Regions from separate parts of the Dielma fastidiosa genome, predicted to be linked through region 1. Evidence: a T-box and tRNA genes for the amino acid it is inferred to sense, from the RefSeq annotation. Region 1 holds a T-box; the other holds one or more tRNA genes.
The links. A T-box is a leader RNA that pairs with one kind of tRNA and senses whether it is charged. The one in region 1 lies ahead of cysS (cysteine--tRNA ligase), so its partner is inferred to be a tRNA-Cys.
Positions count from the first base shown of each region.

Region 2: it encodes a tRNA-Cys, which carries the amino acid that the T-box ahead of cysS (cysteine--tRNA ligase) is inferred to sense. The anticodon was not compared.

Region 1 is NZ_QRQL01000004.1:293,128-300,653, reverse strand. Features, by position in the region: gene proC (pyrroline-5-carboxylate reductase) at 1-403, opposite strand, end outside; gene nusG (transcription termination/antitermination protein NusG) at 469-1,017, opposite strand; gene secE (preprotein translocase subunit SecE) at 1,025-1,201, opposite strand; gene rpmG (50S ribosomal protein L33) at 1,213-1,362, opposite strand; gene DWZ33_RS10965 (sigma-70 family RNA polymerase sigma factor) at 1,403-2,026, opposite strand; gene rlmB (23S rRNA (guanosine(2251)-2'-O)-methyltransferase RlmB) at 2,052-2,777, opposite strand; gene DWZ33_RS10955 (Mini-ribonuclease 3) at 2,779-3,162, opposite strand; gene cysS (cysteine--tRNA ligase) at 3,162-4,496, opposite strand; T-box leader at 4,534-4,733, opposite strand; gene DWZ33_RS10945 (heavy-metal-associated domain-containing protein) at 4,765-4,992, opposite strand; gene gap (type I glyceraldehyde-3-phosphate dehydrogenase) at 5,349-6,362, opposite strand; gene DWZ33_RS10935 (ATP-dependent Clp protease proteolytic subunit) at 6,498-7,067, shown strand; gene DWZ33_RS10930 (PTS system mannose/fructose/sorbose family transporter subunit IID) at 7,160-7,526, opposite strand, start outside.
Region 2 is NZ_QRQL01000001.1:210,310-217,835, reverse strand. Features, by position in the region: gene DWZ33_RS01170 (ABC transporter permease) at 1-204, shown strand, start outside; gene DWZ33_RS01165 (helix-turn-helix domain-containing protein) at 371-904, shown strand; gene DWZ33_RS01160 (ABC transporter ATP-binding protein) at 920-2,497, shown strand; gene DWZ33_RS01155 (ABC transporter permease) at 2,501-3,340, shown strand; gene DWZ33_RS17915 (ABC transporter permease) at 3,340-4,137, shown strand; gene DWZ33_RS17910 (ABC transporter substrate-binding protein) at 4,134-5,207, shown strand; tRNA gene DWZ33_RS01145 (tRNA-Leu) at 5,331-5,417, shown strand; tRNA gene DWZ33_RS01140 (tRNA-Cys) at 5,445-5,518, shown strand; tRNA gene DWZ33_RS01135 (tRNA-Leu) at 5,522-5,608, shown strand; gene DWZ33_RS01130 (hypothetical protein) at 5,737-6,024, shown strand; gene DWZ33_RS01125 (leucine-rich repeat protein) at 6,082-6,795, shown strand; gene DWZ33_RS01120 (putative RNA methyltransferase) at 6,789-7,526, shown strand, end outside.

The sequences.
Region 1 (7,526 bases):
TCGGGGTAACCGCGCTCATTCCTTCGCCCACTGAAGCCGGGGTATTAGGCATCGTGCGGATGATCTTTGTTTCCGCACTGCTCAGCTTCTCCATATTCGCCAGACTCTGACCGGCAGCCACAGAGATCAATACCTTATCCTCGCTAAGCGCCTCCTTGATCTGCGCAAACACTTCATCAAACAGATAAGGCTTAACCGCCAAGATGATTAAATCTGCGTTTTCAACAACCTCACGATTGCTGTTTACCGCGCAGACATGAAGCTTTGCCGCCAGTTCCTCTCGCTTAGCTGGAGTAGCCGTATGGATAAAAATGTGCTCTGGGGCCAGCAAACCACCCTTTAATATGCCATTTAAAATAGCGCCGCCCATATTTCCGCAGCCAATAAAACCAATATTTCTCATATGTTCATCTCCTGATTTCTGCTTCCATCATATCACACCTAAAGAAAAAAGAGGACTAAGTCCTCTTAAAATTCGATTTTTTCAAGATCGCCGTAACTGATTTCCGTTGGTGTTTCACGGCCAAACAGAATAGTCAGCACAGTAGCTACCTGCGTTTCATCATTTAATGATTCAACACTACCCTCAACGCCCTGGAAAGCTCCTGTTAAGATCTTCACACGGTCGCCGACAGCAAAATCGATCTGTACTTTTGTCTCACGAATTCCTAAACGACGGAGAATAGACTCCATTTCATCCTCAGCAACCGGGAAAGGCTTCGCACCGCCCCCAGATGATCCGATAAATCCAGTTACACCTGGTGTATTACGCACAACATACCAAGCTTCATCTGTCATTTCCATTTCAACGAATAAGTAACCAGGGAATAGATTATAAGTCTTTTCTACCTTTTTACCATTCTTGAATTCAATTTCTTTTTCTTCAGCTACAATGATCTGAAACAGATAATCCTGCAGATTCATTGTATCAATACGTCTTTGAAGATTTTCTTTTACTTTATTTTCATGTCCGGCATATGTATTAACTACATACCATTCGCGCTTAATATCTTCCATGATACACCTACATTCCAATAAATCTTATAAAAGACACTGCGATGAATTCACAAAGAACAAAGAACAATGCGAATGAAGCTGTGAATAACAGTACGATTCCTGACTTCTTCGCAAGCTCACCGAGCTTCGGCCAGCGCACGCGCTGCAATTCCTGTATAATTCCTGAGATACTAAACCACTTCATAAATTGCCCTCCTATTTTGTTTCCTTGTGAATCGTATGCTGTCCGCATTTAGGACAGTATTTCTTCAATTCGATTCGTTCCGTATGCGTTTTTTTATTTTTAGTCGTCGTATAATTACGAGAAAGACAAACAGTACATGTCAAGATAACCTTATCTTTCATGTGTTTCACCTCTTTCGTATGCCTATTAACTTTATCACAATCACTTTTGATAGTCAATTATTCCAGCTAAAATCTTTTTTATCTTATGCAGGATATAACCGACATGTTTAACCGTATGACCGCTTTTTTCAGCAATTTCACGATAAGTACAGCCAGCCTTGCGCAGCAGCCAGATCTGACGTTCATCTTCACTGAGCTGCGCTTCTACTTCTTTTACCTTATTCTGTGCTTCTTTTAATTCAAAACTCCATTTAGGATCAAACTCAGCCTGATTATTTTGTACCAGGGAAATCAGGTAACAGCCCTCATCCTCGCTTAAATCTAAATCCAAGGAAGTACATGTCGCAAACATATAGTTAGCCTGCGAACGCGTCTTCCGCAAGTATGAACGCACACATGTAGTAATGCATAAGGATGCGTAATAAGAAAAAGGCACTCCGGTTTCATCATGATACTGATTTACCGCTTCAATCAGCGACAGCATACATTTTGATTTAAGATCATGAAATTCATCACTGCGAAGATGCTTACCGCCGCCGCTGGATACCGTTTTGCGTATAATCCTCTCAATCCGCTGTTCATAAAGCTTAATCAGCAGCTTCTGCGCTTCCTCATCCTGTTCACTCATCAAATACAAAAGCTCATAATCATTCATTGTTTCCATTCCCTGCCCACCTCATTTTTAATTACTAAAGCGGATGGCGATGACTGTAAATCTCATAAAGCAGGATTGAGCAGGCAACTGACGCATTCAGCGATGTAACACTGCCTGCCATCGGCAAAGCAATGCAGTAATCACAATTTTTCCGCACCAAATTGGAGATGCCAAAGCCCTCTGAGCCAATGACTAACAGCAGCGGCACATCATACTGTCCCTCGCGATAATCTTTAGCCTCATGCGCATCAGCACCAACTGCCCAAAACCCCTTCTCTTTTAAATCCTTGATTGTCTGAACCAGATTCGTTACTACAGCAACCTTCACCGTATCGATAGCACCGGTAGATACCTTAGCAACCGTCGGCGTAAGCTGTACACTGCGATGCTTGCCGATAATCACGCCGTCAGCACCGACACAGTCACACGTTCTAAGAATGGCTCCCAGATTGTGCGGATCTTCCAGACCGTCCAGCATGACTAATAACGGGGTTTTGCCTGCTGGTACAGCCTTTAAAATCTCATCAACTGAATAAGTTTTATATTCATCAATGCTTGCCGCGATTCCCTGATGATGATCAGTTTTAAGCAATGCTTCAAGCTTCTTCTTATTCAGCACGCGCACCGGAATCTTTTTCTGTTTCAGTAAGTCTTCAAAAGAACGATCCTTCATCCCTTCCTGAATCAATACCTCATAAATCTTTTTATCGTCATTCAGCAGCTGCTTCACGACATTCTTCCCGTATACATATTGTGCCATATTATTGCGCTCCTAACATAACAATTTCGTTCCAAAGCTGTTCCATTCTCAACAATTCACCGCTTAGCTGATAATAACCCCAGATAGCCTCAAGCCCGGTAGCCAGCCGATACGTAGCTACATCGGCATTTTTGGCAATGGAAGCGGTCTGCGCGTTGCGGCCGCGGCGGATGATTGCTAATTCTTCTTCGGTAAAGAAGCCTTTATCAATCAGCGTCATCAGATAATAAGCCTGTGCCTTGGCACTGACCCATTTCGCTGTCATACGCTGCAGTTCATTAGGTTTCTGCAGACCTCTTGATACAAGCAGCTCACGCACCTTCAGCGTCATCACCGCATCGCCGATAAATGCCAGGGTCGTACCATTGTAAGGAACGATTTCCATTACAGCAGACCTCTTTCCATTAAGACAGCACGGTATTGATCAGCAGCTTCGAAATTCTTTTCCGCCTTAGCTTGGTTCCAGTTTGCGAAAACATCCTTATCATCATCACTTAAAACAATGCGGTCAAGCTTAATACCTAACACATAAAGCATCTTTTCAATCGTAATCACCAAAGCAGCCACACGGCCATAATCAATCTCTCGTGTACGCACCGCCGCATTCAGCTGCTTATTCGTATCAAACAAAGCTTTAAAGGCATTAGGCGTATTCAAATCATCACTCATCGCGTCAAGAAATGCCTGCCAGAGTGTTTCATCCGGATTACCGGTCAATTCAATACCCGCAAGCCCTAACTTAACATAAGCCTGTTTCAGTGATGTCTTGATTTTCTCTAATTCTGTCTGTGCTGTTTCAACCGCCTGATCATTCAGATTTAACGGTGCACGGTAATGCGCTGACAGCATCAGCCATCTTACGACATTGCCGCCCAGCTTTTCCACGATATCTTTAACCCAGATTACATTACCCAAGGATTTAGACATTTTTTCACCGTCGATGTTGACCATGCCATTATGCAGCCAGTAATTCGCGATATGCGTACCATAAGCCGCTTCAGACTGAGCAATCTCATTTTCATGATGCGGGAATTTGAGATCCATGCCGCCGCCGTGAATATCGATTTGATGCTGATGGAATTCATTGTTAATCATAACCACACATTCACTGTGCCAGCCCGGACGTCCCTTAGACCAAGGTGAATCCCATTTAATTCCCTCCTCAGTCTTTTTCCACAAGGTAAAATCAAGCGGGTTTTCCTTTAACGCGTTTTCATCGATACGCGCGCCTACCATCAAATCCTCGATCTGCTGATTGCTGAGCTGGCCATAATCATCAATTTTATTAACTCTGAAATAAACATCACCATCAATCTCATACGCAAAGCCTTTATCTACCAGAAGTTTTATGAAATCAATAATTTCATCCATTGTCTCCGTAACCTTTGGCGTCACATCCGGCAGATCTGCATTCAAAGACTGACGATCCGCATTATAAGCATTGATGAAATGCTCAGTGATCGTTTTCTCATCAACATTCATTTCAATTGCCTTTTTAATGATTTTATCATCAACATCGGTAAAATTAGAAACAAATTTAACCTTGTAACCCAATGCTTCAAAAGTCTTTTTTAATGTATCAAATACAATGATCGGCCGGGCATTGCCAATATGCGGATAGTTATAAACCGTTGGTCCGCAGACATACATGCTCACTTCATTTTCATTCATCGGTTTAAATGCTTCTACTTTATTATGCAGACTATTAAATAATTTCATGTTTCTCTCTCCTTTAACAAATAAAAAAGCGCCCCTGTATAGAGACGCTTCAACACGCGGTTCCACTCTAATTGAAATAAATTCCACTCTGACCGTTAACGCCGGCAACGTTTCCTTCTACATATCGAAAGAACCCTAAGAGGTGCATTCAGCAAGTCGCTCATTCAGCGTTTCCACCCTTCCGCTGTCTCTGTAAATCAGCTCTACTGCTTACTATTCCCCTATTACTGGTTTGTTTAATATAGTATAACAACTATCATCAGAATTTTCAAATCATTTCTCTTGATAAGAAGTAATACTCAACATTCAGTTTTTCAATAGCCGTAACAATATCAACCAGCTCTACATGATTCTTGTAGGTAATTGAGCATTTCTTGCGCTGCAGATCCGTATCGATTGCCACAACGCCATCAATTTCCTTCAAGCTCTGACATAACTCATCAGAATTTTTCTGATTATTCAGCAGCGGTATATAGTATTTAATAACTTTTGTCATAAATTTTCCTCCAAACCTTATATGGACAAAACATGTCCATAGTAGTCTACCCAACTTTTAGGGTAGGTGTTCATTTTATTATATGAATTTAAAAAAATAAAGGAAAATTTTAACATTTTTAGTAATTAATTAATGTTTTTAGAGCAATTTACATAAAAAAGCCCTTACTTAGCCATTATTTTGTGAAGTTCACCCGATGTTTTGACTAAATATTACGGGTGCTGAACAGTTAACATAATTAAATAAAAGCGGGTAAGTGCTTCCTTGTATGTATTTTATTTGTGATTGAATTAATAAAGCAAAAATTTTACATAAAAAGGATGACCGTTTCCAGTCACCCTTGAATATTCAGTGAATTAAGCTAATTCAGAGAAGTATTTGATAGTTCTAACCATTTGGCTAGTGTATGAATTTTCATTATCGTACCAAGAAACAACCTGAACCTGAGTAGTTCCGTTTTCCATCTTGTGTACCATTGTTTGAGTTGCATCGAATAATGAACCGTATTTGATACCGATAACATCAGAAGAAACGATTTCGTCTTCATTGTAACCGAATGATTCATTAGCAGCAGCCTTCATAGCAGCATTTACTTGATCAACAGTTACTTCACCGTCAACAACAGCTACTAAGATAGTAGTTGAACCTGTAGGAACAGGAACACGCTGTGCAGAACCGATCAGTTTACCGTTCAATTCAGGAATTACTAAACCGATAGCTTTAGCAGCACCTGTTGAGTTAGGAACGATGTTAACTGCAGCAGCACGAGAACGTCTTAAATCGCCTTTTCTTTGAGGTCCGTCTAATGTCATTTGGTCACCAGTGTATGCGTGAACAGTAGTCATGATACCACTCTGAATAGGTGCTAAGTCATTTAATGCTTTAGCCATAGGAGCTAAGCAGTTAGTAGTACAAGAAGCTGCAGAAATTACTGTATCTTCTGGTTTTAAGATGTTGTGGTTTACATTGTAAACAACTGTAGGCAGATCGTTTCCTGCTGGAGCAGAGATAACAACTTTACGAGCACCTGCAGCGATATGAGCAGAAGCTTTTTCTTTTGAAGTATAGAAACCAGTACATTCAAGTACAACGTCTACACCTAATTTACCCCAAGGTAAGTTCTTAGCATCAGCTTCCTTGTAGATTTCGATAGTTTTTCCGTCAACTGTGATTGATGATTCACCAGCTGTAACTTTGTCAGCTAAACCATATGTGCCTTGTGCTGAATCATATTTTAATAAGTGAGCAAGCATCTTAGGGCTAGTCAAATCGTTGATAGCTACAACTTCGTAACCTTCAGCACCGAACATTTGTCTGAATGCTAAACGACCGATACGTCCAAATCCATTAATAGCAACTTTTACTGTCATTTTAAAAGTCCTCCTTTTATAACAATATTATTATACGATATTTTATAGAAATGTCAATTGTGAACTCTTTCACTTTAGCCTTTTTGTATTAAACATGCACCTATGTGCATACTCTATAAAGATTGGAGGGATTTAATGAGTTTTATACCCACAGTTATTGAGCGTTCAGCGAATGTTGAACGGGTCTATGACTTATACTCCTGTTTATTAAAGGAACGCATTATTTTATGTGTCGGTGAAGTAAATGATGAGATGGCAGCCTCAATCACTGCCCAGCTTTTATATCTGTCATCACTGAATAATGATGATATTTTAATGTATATCAATTCACCCGGCGGCAGCATTTCCAGCGGCTTGGCAATCTATGATGTCATGAACCACATCAGCTGCGATGTGTCGACGATCGGCATGGGCTGCTGCGCGAGCATGGCTTCGATCTTACTGGCTGCCGGCACAAAAGGCAAACGGCTGATCCTGAGCAACTGCGAAGTAATGATCCACCAGCCAATCGGCAATTCGCAGGGACAAGCCAGTGATATGGAGATTGCGACCCGTCATATCCTAAAGGTACAGCGTAATATCTATAATATCTTAGCCCAGCGCTGCGGCAAGCCCTATGACATGATTAAACATGACTGCGACCGTGATTGTTACTTAAGTGCCGAAGATGCTTTAGCCTATGGTATTGTGGATAAAATCGTATAGTAATATAGAAAGAAAAAGGACATCTGTGCGACCAGATGTCTTTTTCTTATGTTTAGATAGAAATTAATAATTTATGAGAGTTTTATTTACTCTTATGCGTGCCAAGGAACTGGAATCAACGCTGTGTAGTCGCCAGACCAGATACCAACAGCACATCCAACGATACCGATAACCAGTAACAGAAGGATACATTGGATAGGTTTCCAGCCTTTTTTAGATAACAGATACCAGCACATGCAAGTTAAACCAAATGGCAGCATGCAAGGCAGGATTGTATCTAATTTTTCTTGCAGACTAATTACAGATTCACCATTAGGGATATTGATACCGAATTGAGTACCGCCGCCGAAGTTAGCAATTAAAGCACCAACAACGAATACACCAAGAATAGAAGCTGAACGAGTCAGTTCTTTAGCATTCTTAGTCATGATACCAATAGCACTAGTACCTAAATCATAT
Region 2 (7,526 bases), on a different contig from region 1:
TATCTGATTAATACGTTTGGCGGCGGCGGCAGTCAGGACATCTATGGTGCCCTGCAGGGCGGCATCGGTTCTACATCGGTAATCCCTTGGTGGCTGGTGGTGGGAGCATTGCTGTTCTCAACACTGGTAGGACTGTTGTCAGGTATTTATCCTGCCAACCGTGCGGTAAGTATTTCAGCATTATCTGCAATTAAACAGGACTAAACAGAAGACTGCTTCGGCAGTCTTTTTTCTTTGTCTGAAACTTTTGTTTAATAAATAAAACTTTTTGTTTAATTAGTATTGCATTTCAAAACGAATTGGGTATAATAGTATTGTTTGAAAATGAAAAACATTAAGTTTACTATTGCTAAACAAAAGGAGGGGTTTGGTGGATATCGGACATAAGCTGAAGCAGCTGCGCATTAAAAATAGTTTAACGCTTGAGGAGCTGGCTTCAAGAAGTGAGCTGACCAAGGGATTTCTGTCACAGGTTGAACGAAATCTGACGTCACCTTCCATTGCCACCTTAGAGGATATTTTGGAGGCGCTGGGAACAACTTTGGCTAGTTTCTTTCAAGAGGATAAGGATGAGAAGTGCGTCTTTACCAAGGACGATTATTTTGTTGATGAGCGTGAGGGCAGCACTGTTCATTGGATCGTGCCGAATGCCCAAAAGAATGAAATGGAACCCATCCTTCTTGAACTGGAAGTAAACGGCACCTCACAGGTTATCGATCCCCATGACGGGGAAGAGTTTGGTTATGTCCTGAGCGGCCGGATCGTTCTGGTTGATGGTGAAAGTGAATTTACAGTTAGAAAAGGGGAAACTTTTTATATTAACGGAACCAACAGTCATTATTTAAAAAATGAAAGTCAGGCTGTTGCCAAGGTGCTGTGGATTACCACACCGCCTCTGTTTTAGTGGAAAGGAGCAGCAATGAAACCACTGATTCAATTTAAAAACATCGTAAAAGAATTCGATGGTCAGCTAGTGCTGAAAGGGATAAATCTAGATATTTATGAAAACGAGTTTGTTACTCTGCTAGGGCCGAGCGGCTGCGGTAAAACGACACTGCTGCGTATCCTTGGCGGCTTTTTGGAACAGACTGAAGGTCAGGTCATGTTTGATGGTGAAGAAATCAGCAAACTGCCTGCATATAAAAGAGAAATCAACACCGTATTCCAAAAATACGCTTTATTTCCACATATGAATGTTTATGACAATGTGGCTTTTGGCTTAAAAATAAAGAAAGAAGCTAAAGACTTAATTGAACAAAAGGTTAACCGTATGCTGAAGCTGGTAAATCTTGAGGAATATGCAAAGCGTTCAGTTACGGAAATGTCCGGCGGTCAGCAGCAGCGTGTCGCGATTGCCCGTGCTTTAGTCAATGAACCAAAGGTTTTGCTTTTGGATGAACCGCTGGGTGCTTTGGATTTAAAGCTGCGCAAGGAAATGCAGCATGAATTAAAGAAAATCCAGCAAGAAGTAGGCATCACCTTTATTTTTGTAACCCATGATCAGGAAGAAGCGCTGACAATGTCAGATAAGATCGTGGTTATGAAGGATGGTGAAATTCAGCAGGTAGGTACACCGGAAGATATTTACAACGAACCGATCAATGAATATGTCGCAAACTTCATTGGTGAAAGTAATATTGTAGACGGCGTTATGACAAAAGATTATGAGGTTATGTTTGAAGATAAGAAATTTACCTGTGTGGATTTCGGCTTTAAACCTAATGAAAAGGTTGATGTTGTAATTCGTCCTGAGGATTTAGATATTGTACCTAAAAGTCAGGGCAAGCTGCGCGGTATTGTAAAATCAGTTTTATTTAAGGGTGTGCATTATGAAATTATTGTTGAAACTAAATCAGGTACAAGTATCACAGTACAGATGCATGTATCGGATGATCGGCCGGTAATTAATGAATCAGCCCGTGAAAAAATGAGTGCCAATGTTTTCTATCTGGATGTTGAGGACGTAAAGGAATTAACAGACGCGGAAATCATTGCCCGTGCTGACGCGCAGGCATGGAGTATGGATGATGAGGAAGAATCAATCTCAATCAGTAAGGTTGAATATGATATTAAACCTGAAAAGGGAACTTATCCGGTTACCTTCTCAACCTCAAACGGTACTTCCGTTACAGTTAATATGATTGTTAAGGATCAAAACCGCGTGGTATCTAAAGAATACGGCGAAGAGATTTTCGCTGAGAATTTCTTTAAAAAAGTAGATGAGATTCAGGACAGTGTCGCCTTGGATACTGATTTAAAAATCTGGGCAAACGCGCAGGCATGGGATCTTGATGAAGATATTAAAGTAGAAATTACCACTGTTGATTATGATTTTGATCCGGAAACGATTGTACCTGGAACTTATTATGTGACCTTTAAAACGAGTGGTTATGAATATAAGGTAGATACGACAGATTATGCCGAAGTTGACAGTGTTGTCGGTCTTAAATTTGAGCCTGAAGATATTCATATCATGAGTAAGTCAGGGAGCTATTAAGCTATGAAGCAGTTTAGAAAGATGACGATTCCATACATTGTATGGATGTCGGTCATGATCGTTATACCGATGCTGTTTATCTTTATGTATGGCATTACCAAGGAAGGGAACAGTGTTGTAACCTTGAATTTTACCTTGGATAATTTTGCTAAATTCTTTGTGGAACCAATCTATATCGATGTGCTGATCCGTTCAATGCGGATTGCCGTAGTGACAACCTTCTTTTGTATCCTGCTTGGCTATCCGGCGGCTTATGCGATCTCACGCTGCAATGAAAAAACGCAGACTCTTTTGGTACTGCTGATTACCTTGCCGATGTGGATCAATATGTTAGTAAGAACGTATGCGTGGATGGGAATGCTTCAGGATGACGGCTTGTTTAATACCTTGCTGGGGCTGATTGGCATTGGCCCGGTAAAAATGATTCATACTGAGGCAGCGGTTGTCTTTGTTATGATTTATAATTTTATTCCGTTTATGATTCTGCAGATTTATACATCACTGACTAAAATGGATAAAAGCTATCTGGAAGCTGCCAGTGATTTAGGGGCGACACCGCTTGAGGCATTCAGAAAAATCACCCTGCCTTTATCTTTGCCGGGTGTAGTCAGCGGTATTACCTTAGTTTTCTTACCGGCGGTATCTACCTTTACCATTACGTCATTGATCGGCGGCGGTAAATTCTCCAACGTCGGAAATATTATTGAAACCTTATTCCTGAAATCCGGCGATTGGAATGCCGGATCGGCACTGTCTTTGATTTTAGCGGTCATCATCATGTTCCTGATGTATCTGACTAAGAAAGTAGATAAAGACCCGTCGAATGGAAGGGGGCGTATCTAATGAAGAAAAAGAAACAGCCTATTTTCAATATTTATATTGTTTTAATGCTGATATTCTTCTATCTGCCGATTATTTATACGATTTTCTTCTCATTTAATGAAACTAAATCATTAACTCATTTCAGCGGCTTCTCATTGCGCTGGTATGAAAAAATGTTTGCCGACCGCACGATGATGGAAGCCATTTGGTATACCTTTATCATCGCGATTATTGCCACGGTTGTATCAACCATCGTCGGTACGATTACCGCGATTGGTTTATCTAAATCAAAAAGGATCGTACAGAATATTGTCGAACAAATCAACAATCTGCCGATTATGAACCCGGAAATTGTTACCGCAGTTGGCCTGCTGATGCTCTTTGCATCAATCAAAGGGATAGAAAAAGGCTTTGTCACTTTGCTGCTGGCGCATATTATGTTCTGTATTCCTTATGTAATATTAAGCGTCACACCAAAGCTGAGAACACTTGATCCAAACCTTACGGAAGCGGCAATGGATTTAGGCGCTACACCATGGCAGGCATTGACAAAGGTCATCGTACCGCAGATTATGCCGGGAATCGTATCCGGCGCGTTAATTGCCTTTACAATGTCATTTGACGACTTTGTTATTTCTTATTTCGTTACCGGCAATGGCGTCAACAATATTTCAACGCTGGTATGGACGATGTCAAAACGCATCAATCCATCCATCAATGCATTATCGACAATTATTATCGTTATTATTACCATTGGACTGATTTTAGCCAATGTTGTACCACTTTTAAAAGATAAAAAGGAGAAAAAGAGAATATGAAAAAAACACTTGCTGTACTAACAAGCGCCATGCTGCTGTTAAGCGGCTGTTCCTCTTCCAATGGCTCCAGCGATGCTGTTGAAAAATATGGTTCAGATACATTAAAGCTCTATAACTGGGGTGCCTATATGGGTGAAGATTTAATTCCTGATTTTGAAAGAGAGTTTGGTGTAAAGGTCGTTGTAGAATACTTTAATTCCAATGAAGAAATGTATACTAAATTACAGGCCGGTGATTCATATGATGTACTGGTTCCTTCCGATTACATGATTGAACGTCTGGTTAAAGAAAATATGCTTCAGGAGCTTGATAAATCAATGATTCCTAATCTTGCAAATCTGGCAGAGGGGGTTAAAAACCTGCCTTATGATCCAGATAACACTTATTCCGCGCCTTATTTCTGGGGCAGTGTAGGGATTGTATACAATTCAGCCAATGTGCCAAGTGAAAAAGTAGAAAAAGAGGGTTATGCTATTCTTCAGGATACAGATTACAAGGGCCGCATTTATATGTATGACTCAGAACGTGATTCATTTATGATCGCGCTTAAAAATCTGGGCTATTCAATGAACAGCTCTGATGATACTGAAATTCAGGCTGCCTATGAATGGCTGTCACAGATCAACAATACAATGGACCCGGCTTATGTTACCGATGAGGTTATTGACAACATGGTTAATGGCATGAAGGATCTTGCGGTTGTTTACTCAGGCGATGCTGCTTATATTCTTTCTGAAAATGAAGATATGCGTTATTTCCAGCCGAATGAGGGAACAAATATCTGGTCTGACGGCATGGTTATTCCAGCGAATGCCAAGAATCCTAAATTAGCTAATGAATTTATCAACTATGTGTTGACTTATGAAGCATCATACGGCAATTCTGAAGAAGTTGGCTATGCATCAAGCAATCAGGAAGTATTAGATGATATGACAGCGCCAGGCGGCTTATATGAAGACAATGAAGCCTATCTGCCAAGAGTTGGTTATGCTAAAGATGAAGTCTTTGTTTATAATGCGGAAATGGTCAGCAAACTGGCTGAATTATGGCTTAAAGTAAAGGCTCAATAAAACTGAATAGATAAAAGGGGAGCAGAGACAGAAATGTTTTTGCTCTTTTTTTCTAAAAAAGTGTGAAAAGCTGTTGCATTTTCTGATTAAATTTAATATAATAGACGAGCAATGAAAAGTTTTGGGGCCGTGGCGAAATAGGCAGACGCAACGGACTTAAAATCCGTTGGGAGCAATCCCGTGGGGGTTCAAGTCCCCCCGGCCCCACCATTCATTGTAAAACAATTAAATAGGTATGGTACCATAGCCAAGTGGTAAGGCAATAGACTGCAACTCTGTGATCATCAGTTCAAATCTGATTGGTACCTCCAGTTGGGGCCGTGGCGAAATAGGCAGACGCAACGGACTTAAAATCCGTTGGGAGCGATCCCGTGGGGGTTCAAGTCCCCCCGGCCCCACCATTCGATAGACAGAAGCTGTAACAAGTAGGAGTTCCTCTGAAAATTACAGCTTTTTTGTGCTTAAAACAGCCTCCGGTTGCTAAGTCACTTAAATTCAAGTACAATTAAATAGAAAGCAGGTGATGCTGATGCAATGTCCACAATGCAAAACTAAAATGAAAGTTAAAATGACAGATAAACAGGTTCGGTGCCCAAACTGCGGCAGGAATTATGAGGTTAAACTGAATACGATAAAAAGTATCGCGCTTATGATTATCTACTGTCTTGTCTTAAGCTCTATTACTTTGGAATTAGTGAATTATATCAATAACCCATATATTATTCTAATAATCATGATTGCCGGCTTTATACCGGCTAAATATCTGATTCTTTATGTTTTTGTACCGGTAACACTTAAACCATTATCAAGAAAATAATTTTCATTCTTCGTGATAGTAAAAAATGGTATAATATGAAAGAAGGGTGTGATCTAAATGGCAGTTGATAAAAAATATTATTTATTAAAGGATGGGACTGCTTATTTCAGTGATTTTTTATTGGATATCAGCGGTTCAGACTTTATGAATAAAAGCTTAATGAATATTGAATTAGGTGAAAAAGCAACACGGATCGGTGAAGAAACATTTGCCGGCAATTATCTGAGAAAAGTTGTTTTTCATAAGAAAATGAAGGTAATTGAAAGCCGTGCTTTCGCGAATAATAAAATCGAGAAAATTGTGTTTGAACGTGCAGAAATACCGCGGATAGCGAAGGATGCCTTTGCGAATAATCCAATCAAACGGATCGTAGTGCCGTATGCTGGCTATAAATGTTACAGCGGCATGCTGCTTTCCTTGGATCTGCCGGACGGTTATGAGGTGGTTTCCGATATTGCCAATGCTTTTGCTGAATTAAACGCATCATTAAAAGGTGATGAAATCATCTATATTGAAGTTAAATCAATCTATGGTGAATTATATTGGAAGATAAAGAAGGAATCGAGCTTTATCTTTGATACACGATTAAATCATGATCAGAACGAAGATGACTTCACCGAGATTGTAACTAAAAACGGCAATACAGTATTTATGCATACTGATGAGCATTTTGATATGATTATCTATGAAAAGGATGAAAATGGTTATAAATCAGTTACCTTTGAAGACTTTGACGGCATCTATTATGAAAAGGGGAAGAACCAATGTTAGTTTGTCCCAAATGCAGACTGCCGCTTGTCAGGTATGAGAAAACATATCACTGTTCAGCAAGACATTCCTATGATATTGCGAAAAAAGGGTATGTAAATCTGGTGTTGGGCAATCAGAAAATCAGCGGTGATTCTAAGGAAATGGTTGATGCCAGAACCTTGTTTTTATCTGCCGGTTATTATCAGGTGCTGGCTGATAAACTGATTGAGCTGCTGAAGGAAATAAAGCCGGATATGCTGATTGACGCAGGCTGCGGAGAGGGCTATTATACAAGACAGTTTCATGATTGCGGCAATCAAATCATAGCTTTTGATTTAAGCAAACCGGCATTGAATACCGCGGCAAAGCTGGATCAGGATACCATTTATGCGATCGCTTCGATCTTTGATATGCCGATTGGTGATGCCAGCGCGGATTGTGTGGTCAATATTTTTGCACCGACACCCGTTGATGAGATAAACCGAATCTTGAAAAAGGGCGGTATTCTGATTAAGGTAGGGCCGGGTGCCAAGCATCTGCACGGACTCAAGGAAGTGCTTTATGATGAGGTTTATGACAATGAAGAAGAAAGCGTTGAATTAAAGGGTTTAACGCACATTCAAAGAGTAAATGTAACAGATCAGATTCATTTAATATCTAATGATCAGATCAAGGCATTATTCATGATGACGCCTTATTATTGGAAAACGAGCCAGGTATCAGCAGCTCGCTTGAATACGTTAACCGAATTA